DNA from 2 places in the Dysosmobacter acutus genome. Region 1 is predicted to be linked to the other one. Evidence: riboswitches for the same ligand, from Rfam matches in the RefSeq annotation. Region 1 holds a riboswitch; the other holds the start of a gene.

Region 1 (4,098 bases):
TCGCCATTGACACGGAGGACTATCTCTCCGCGCTGCGCTCCTGTCTGCGCCAGGCGCCGGATGTAATTCTGTTAGGCGAGATGCGGGATTATGAGACCATCCGCACGGCCATGACCGCCGCGGAGACCGGCCATCTGGTCATCACCACGCTGCACACCCAGGGGGCGGTGAGCACCATCGACCGGATCATCGATATCTTCCCCCCGGCCCAGCAGGCCCAGGTCCGGACGCAGCTTTCCATGGTGCTGCACTCGGTGATCTCCCAGCAGCTTCTGCCGGGGAAAGAGGGCGGCCGGGTACCGGCGGTGGAGGTCATGCGGGTCAACGGCGCCATCCGCAATATGATCCGGGACAGCAAGAACTATCAGATCGACAACGTGATACAGACCTCCTCCGCGGAGGGGATGATTTCCATGGACCAGGCGATCTGGAAGCTGTATCAGGAGGGTGCCATCGGCGAGGAAACCGCGGCGGACTACGCCGCGAACCCGGAGCAGATGCGCCGCCGGCTGTCACAGGGAAAATAATCCGTCAACAAAAAGCAGAAAGCCTGGCTTTCTGCTTTTTGTTGCGTTTTGCGGGGAAAAGCGGAAAATGTATCCACTCCTGTAACGGCGGGAGAATAAAATGAACCGTGAAAACCGGCAAGTGGGGCAAAAGGACATGCGTCCCGGCCCGGTGACGGGAAAACTTGCTTCTGGAAAGAAAAAATGTAAAAAGAATTTCAAAATGTATCCGGATACGTAACCGGTGTCGTGTAAACTGAGTTCACAAGAGCAGAAAGGAGGCGGCATATGCACAGGGTACTGGGAAACGAATACCATACCACTGTCGTATGCATCGACTCTTATCAGGACAGGGTCCTGCGGGGAAGGCTGTACAACCTGATGCTGAATGGAGCGGTTCCCTTCACCGGGTTCATCGAATTCCTGCTGGCCATGGAGACGATCCTGGACCAGATGAACTTCCCGCAGCCATTTACCGCAGAGCGCTCCTTCCGCCCGGTGGACAAAACGCTTCCCCCGGTACGGACGGAAAACATGGAGCAGCAGGGCCAGGCGGCCACGTTCTCCATCAAAGTGATTTTCCGTCAGAACGCCAGCTGGCAGGGGACCGTTGCCTGGCTGGAGGAAGGGCGGGAAGAGAGCTTCCGCAGCGTACTGGAGCTTGGAATGCTGTTCAACAGCGCCCTGACTGATACGGGACAAAGCGATGAATACGAATTGAGAAAGACATCCCCGCCTATTTGACCCCGCACAGAGCACGAACAGACCACAAACATCAAACGAGTCAGCAAACAGAAATATCTGAAACGGCAAACCGCCTGAAAGGACGGGACGCAAAGTTCGGAGGCTAAAGCCCGCCAACCGGGGGCCATGCCTGTCCGGCCGCCACATATTTCGATCTCAAGAAGAAACGAAGGGAGAACGAAATTATGGCAACAACAAAGAAGAGGCTTTTGTCGCTGGTTATGGCAGTGGTTATGGCGTTCAGCCTGCTGCCCATCAGTGTGCTGGCCGCAAATGAGAGCGATGTCAAAAAACAGACTACGGAGCAGATCGTCAACAAGGGAGGAACCTCCTATTACATGGCGAACGGCTCCGACGGCAGCGCATCCAACTACGATGTGTCCGTCACCAAGGAATTGACGGCCACCGGAGTGGAAAATGAGTTCAACGTGAAGGTGAACGTCACCTATAAGAACGCAACCACCACCACCCAGAGCGCCGACGCAGCGACCACGCTGATCATCGATACCTCCGGCTCGATGGACTACTGCGCCGAGTGCGGAAACGACAGCATGGAAGAGAGCTATAAGTGGCACCAATACTGCCCCGACGGCAGCGGTAAGGAGTATGTCCGGGGAGAGTGGGTTTCTACCAGCAAATACAATGGTTATTATGCCTGTGCCAACTGCGGCAAAAGAGAACGCAATCACAATTCGGAGTTAGTTACCACCTATGAATGCAGCGACTGCGGCAGCACCCAGTCCCGGATCATGGCGGCCCAGGCGGCGGCCTGCGCCTTCCTGGACAGCTATGCCTCCGGCGCACAGGCGGGCACCCACCGCTATGTGTCTCTGGTGACCTTTGCACAGAGTGCAAATTCCCGGGATCTGGACACGCAGACCAGCGGCAAACAGTATTGGGTGGACGTTACCGACGCCACCGCACTGCAGCGGGCCAAGGACGTGATCAACGGCCTGAGCGCCAGTGGCGGCACCAACACCAGCGGCGGCGTGATGCTGGCCAACAACCTGTTCACCCAGAAAAGCGTGAACAGCCAGGTCGCGGGCATTGACAACAAGTTTGCCGTGCTGCTGACCGACGGCCAGCCTACTTACCGCAGAGACGCCAGCAGCAATGATGTGGGTTCAATTTCTAAAGACGGCGGAAATGGCTCTGAAACAAGCAGCTCCAACAGCCGAGCGGTAGAGAATACCTGCAAAACTCTGGTGAACTCCACCGGCGTGGACCTGTTCGCCATCTCTTATGGTTTGAGCGGCAACATTGTCAATGGCAGCGGCACGACCAAGACCATCACCAGCTGGCTGCAGGACGACTGTTATGTGGGGAAGCGTCCGGCCGACGATCCCACAAACCCCAATCGGAGCGACGTGTTCCTGGCCGGCAATTCGGCGGCTCTGAACAGCGCCTTTTCCTCCATTCTCAACAGTATCGAGCAAAGCGGTTCCACCGGTGAGGCGGCGGGCGATATCGTCTCCGGCGGAGCCGTGGAAACCAAGGATAAGTGCATCGGCTTTGTCCAGTTCACCAGCGCCAACGGCGCCACGCAGGCCGATGGTGAGATTGTCTGGAACCTGGCCGGAGCCGCCAAGGATACCACCGGCGTGCCCGAGGGCTACACCTCCTACACCATGACCTACAAGGTGCGCCTGGACAACACCCAGGATGGGTTTGTGGAAGGTCAGGCCTACTCCACCGGCGCGGCCTCCTTCACCTATCAGGACGCCAGTACCGGTAACGAGTACACCAAGACTTCCCCCGCCCCCATCGTGAAGGGCTATTTGGGCAGCCTGGTCTTCAACAAGGTCTCCCATCACACGGTGAACGGCGAACAGCAGAAGCTGCCCGGCGCGAAGTTCACCCTGACCAGCACCACCGCGGCCCCTTCCATCATCCGTGAGGCATCCTCCTCCGCGGAGGAGGGCCACAAGGGCGAGGTGCTGTTCGATGAGACCATCCCCTCCGGCTATACCTATACCATGAAAGAGTTCCCGGCTCCCGAGGGTTATGTGGCCAACGACAGTGAGTGGGCCGTGACCGTCAACTACGGCGAGGTCACCATCACCTCGGTGAAGGGCGACGACCTGAGCGAGGGCGGCAGCGTGGTCAACAAGCTGGCGCAGACCTACAAGGACCTCACCCTCACCAAGAGCTGGTATATGCCCGCCAATCCCCAGGGCGGCGAGTCTACCCAGCCCATCTACGTCAACGTGTATCAGGACGGCGGCAGCGAGGCGTTTGCCACGCTGTACCTGAACGGTTCCACGGCTACGGTAAATAACTGCGCCGACAGCAATGTCCGCGTCGCGGCCACCCAGAACACCACAACCAAATACTGGGAGTACACCCTCACCGTACCCGACAACAATCCGGAAAACGGCGGCAGCCATACCTACACCATCTCTGAGCCTACGCTGAACGGCTTTGATCAGAGCGGCAGCGGTTTGGCCCTGATCAACACCGCCACCGGCAAGACCTCGATCTATGTGGAGAAGGAGTGGATCCTGCCCGAGGGCGTGGAGCTCACCCTGCCCCGCACGGTCCAGGTGGAAGTGCTGCGCAACGGCGAGAGCTTCGGCGACGGCGGCCACACCTACCTGGATGTGGACAGCAGCAAGGCCACAGGCAACACGGCTGCCTCCCTTGAGCTGGATCTCTATGATAGCAACGGCGAATACTATACCTATACCGTCAGCGAGATCACCGCTTCCTCCTATCAGCTGGTGGGGATCACCGGCAGCGGCAGCGCGGCCGATCCTTTCGTGATCACCAACACCGTGGCCAATGAGACGGCGCCTGTGACGGTCAGCAAGACCTGGCAGGATGCGGGCGACGATTCCAAGCGGCCCGC
Region 2 (4,098 bases), 870 kb from region 1:
AATGGAGGTGGTGTTGGCACCGGGGAGATAGAGGGCGCAGTCCTGGACGCTTTCCACTGTACCGCCGGAGATATTGATGGTAATGCCGCCGTTATCGGTTTTGCTGTCGCGGGTCCCATCTCCGCTGATGGCAAAGTTGCCGTCCGTTGTCCCATTTTTATAGGTGTTGCGGACTGTGCCGCCTGTCATATTCAGCGTGGCGCCGCTGCCCCTTACATAGACGGTAGCGCCCTTGCTGCTGGTGATGGTGCCGCTCTTCAGATTCAGCGTAGAGAGGACGGCCTTTTCCGGAATATGCACGCCGCTGTTTTCATACGCGGTGTTGCCGGTGATAATCAGGCGCGCACCGTTGTTCAGTGCGATGGTTCCGGTGCTGCCCTGAATGGTTACTTTAGCTCCGGTATCGATGTTGATCGCGTAATCGGAGGTAATGGTCTTTCCGTTCAGGTCCAGTGTAACCGCCTTGTCGCCGCTGAAGGAAAGAACGCTGTCCAAAGTGGTGTTCTTTAGCATGCGGATTGTCTGTCCCTCGCCAGCCGCAGCTACGGCTTCGGCCAGGGTGCCGTACTTGTCGGTGCCGATCTGAGCAACCGCGCTGTCGCTGACCATGTAGCTGTAGCCGTCCTTGTCGCTGGGCTGGACATAATAACCTGCTGCAAGATACTTGCTGTCCAGCTTGGCGGAGAAATAGCCGCCGGAAATGGAGATGGTCTCTTCCACTTCGGTGGTATCAGAGAAGAGCATGCGAACCATTTCGCCGGACACGCTGGAGAAACAGCCGCCCTGAATGGTCAAAGACAGGGGGAAATTGTAGCCGCATTCCACGTAGACGGCATCGCCGGTCAGGTCCGAAATGCCGCTGGGAGTAGATGCCTCCGGAATTTCAGATGTTGCCCGGGTACCGCTGATTTTAGCGCCATTCTCAATGATAACGTTGCCGCCCTTGATGCCGAGGCCGGTAGAGCCGGTGATCTCTGTGCCGCTCTTGATGGTCAGGGCGCTGTGCTCCTTACCGGGGAAATAGACGCCCTCGCCGGTGGTGGAGGTCACCTTGACGCCGTCTAAGACCAGCTTGACTCCGGGAACTTCACCGTTCAGAACCACGCCGAAGTTGCTGCCGACGATTTCGCCGCTTTTGGCACTGTCAGTCAGGGTGATGTTGGCATGGCTTGGGGACAGGACGCTCACCGGAACAATACCAAAGCCGTATTCATTAGAAGAACCACCCAATGTATGGCCATTTAGATCCAGAGTATAGGTGGCATAGGCCAGGGCTTCGGTGTGGGAAGACGAATCCTGTTGCATGACCACCACGTCGTTGATCTGGCTGGAGGATGTGTCGTTCTGGCAGGCAACAGACAGTGCGTTGACCAGAGCTTCATAGCCTGTCCTGCCGATTGTGGCGCCAAAACTGCTGGTAGCGGCCACCTTGCCGTTTAAACCGTTCTGATCACCGATGCTGTAATCATCGGGGATGTACTTAAGGACCGTGGCCCGCAGTGCCTCCGGTACAAAACCGGCCGTAATTTCTTTGGCGGCCATGGTGAAGCTGCCGACGGCTCCATCGGTGACGGTCAGGGTCCCCACATTGATCAGCTCAGCACCCGTGGACACCAACTTGGCCAGGGAGCCTCCGTAGCTCACCGACTTATTCTGGGCATTGATAGATGTGTCTGCGGGCAGGGAACTCAGCTCCACGTCTGCAAGCAGCAGAATGGGCTTTCCGTTTGCTCCCGCGATTGCCTCGTCGATGGTTTTATAAGAGGTGCCGCCGTTGACATCGGCGACGTAGGCCACGGAGCCGGTCTCCGGAGCGGCAATGGCCTTGGGATATGCCTCTTTGTTGGCGTCATCCGTATTGGCCACGACCATATAGGGGGCTTTTACAAAGTCGCCGACATTGCTGTTTTCGGTATAGTAGCCGCCGACGATCTCTACATTGGCAGGCTTATTGCTGGCAATTGTGCTTTCGGCGCTGTAACAGCCGCCCTCTATCCGAATATGGCCGCCTGCGTTATCTGCGGTGCCGTACATTTTCACAGTACCTGAAACCTCTGATTCGCCCTTTATCACAAGAGTGCCCTGGGAACTCCAGGTGATAGAAGCGGCGGGCTTGTCGGCAGTGGCGGTGATGGATCCTCCATCTACCGTGAAGGTGCCGCCTGCGTTAGAAACTACTGCATAGATGGATTCGGAGCTTCCTCCGCTTACCGTGCAGTCTGTCAGCAGGACATCATTGGAGGTGAGGTCAATGGCATACGTGCTGGTGCCGCCGTTTACGGTGCAGCCATTCAGGAGCACCTGGTCCGCCGTACCTTTAATTGCGGCGCTGCCCTTGCCAGTCATTTCAAAGGTGCAGTTGGTAGCAGTTAGGGTGCTGCCGGAGGACAACTTTACTGCAGACCCTGTGGAGCTCTTCAGCGTGCAGTCCACCATCACTACGGGAGCATTGATTGACAATCCGTCACTTTTCTCATAGGAGACAGTGCCGTTTTTCAAAGTGATCTCCGCCTTCAAAGAAAACCAGCCGGATTCTTTTGCAATCAGAGAATACTGATTCAGATCAAGCGTGACCTTTTTGCTGATTGTCACACTGCCATCATATGTTGTGGCAGTTACATCGCTGAGCAATGTGACGGTATCGCCGTCACCGGCCGCATCAAGAGCGGCAGCCAGCGTGGGATATGCTGTACCGTTCACTTCGGCCTGATCGGTGCTTTGCGGCGCGTCATAGGTGACCGCCTCCTCCGGAAGCTCGGCCGCCTGTTCAGGCTCCTGGGTATTCTCCAGCGGCTCCGTTGTAACCTCCTCAGGCGTGGTCGGCACTTCCGGCTCATCCGCCAATGCGGCAGTGGGCAGGAGGGAAAGCGCCATGCACAGAACAAGGAGAACACTGAGTAGCTTTTTCCTCATAAGAATCTTTCCACCTTTCTTCATTTCCTTGAATCTCTTCCGCGGGAAAAGATGCTGGCGTGGATCGATAAAATCACCTCGAATCAAAAAAGAGCCTGCCGCATTCCTATTTGGCAGGCCCCGATTTCCGTTCGAGAGCGGGCAGCTGGCTGGCATACGAAGATCGATTAGCCCCTATAGCATTGCGTCCCTGTCTTTCAACAGGTTTGCCAAATAGTATGGATGCGGGATGCCGGAAGACAAGAGGCGGAGGAATTTACGGCTCATTTACGCTTGGCAAAAGAAAACCGCCTCTGCCGCTGGCAAAGGCGATTACAACACAATGTACGGGAATAGCTTTGCCAGCCCAAAATGGATTTGGTCACTCAGCATACTCCTTATGTTGGCTCTTATTATACAGGAAATGGGCGGGATAAGTCAATAGAAATGTGCAAAATTTAACATAAAGCGTCACAATGCATTTATGGAAGAGTAAATTCAGGTCTGACTTGTTCCGGATGCGCTCTGCCGCGAAAAAAACCGCTCCGGGAATTTTCTCCCGGAGCGGGGCTGGATTACGCCTGCTGGAGGTCCGCGCAGGTAAAGTATTTGCGCAGCGGCTTTTGCAGCAGCGCAAATACCACGACGCACAAAATGGCGTCGGGCAGGGCCCAGGTCATGTTGTACAGGAAGGAGTAGACCCACTCGTTGGTCATGGCCATGCCTAAGAATTCATCCGGCATATATTCGGCCCAGACCGTGGCGCCCACCACAAAGCTGGAAAGGAAGCGAAGGAAGGTGCCGACAACAGTACCCAGATAGATGCCGCCCTTTTTTCCGCGGAAGAATCCCGCGCCTACTCCTAAGAGCGTGTAGGCCACCAGGTAGTCGGCGATCATGGTGGTCCAGGAGATGGCAATTCCATTTCCAAGGAAATACTGCATCAGCCCATAGACGAACCCAACGCCAGTGCCCCAGGCCAGGCCGTAGCGGAAGCAGAAGAAGATGATGGGCACCATGGCGAGGTCGATGGAGCCGCCGCTGGGCAGGGGCTCAATCTTGATGTAGCTGAGCACCTGGGCCAGGGCCAGCATGATGGCGGCCTCGCAGAGGCATTTGACTTTTGCATGTTGCATGGGAAGACAATCCTTTCGTGAATAGAGTCCAATTCCATAAAAAAATCCCGCATGGCGAGCCATGGGGCGT

Evidence for each region. A riboswitch is a leader RNA that binds a small molecule or an ion and turns the genes downstream of it on or off. The one in region 1 is predicted to bind cyclic di-GMP.
Region 2: linked by a shared signal. The riboswitch ahead of KQI82_RS10775 (S-layer homology domain-containing protein) and the one ahead of KQI82_RS06665 (Cna B-type domain-containing protein) in region 1 are both predicted to bind cyclic di-GMP.

Annotation. Positions count from the first base shown of each region.
Region 1 is NZ_JAHLQN010000001.1:1,363,285-1,367,382, forward strand. Features, by position in the region: gene KQI82_RS06655 (type IV pilus twitching motility protein PilT) at 1-527, shown strand, start outside; gene KQI82_RS06660 (hypothetical protein) at 795-1,250, shown strand; cyclic di-GMP riboswitch class I at 1,305-1,396, shown strand; gene KQI82_RS06665 (Cna B-type domain-containing protein) at 1,436-4,098, shown strand, end outside.
Region 2 is NZ_JAHLQN010000001.1:2,233,778-2,237,875, reverse strand. Features, by position in the region: gene KQI82_RS10775 (S-layer homology domain-containing protein) at 1-2,913, opposite strand, end outside; cyclic di-GMP riboswitch class I at 3,051-3,134, opposite strand; gene KQI82_RS10770 (energy-coupled thiamine transporter ThiT) at 3,468-4,028, opposite strand.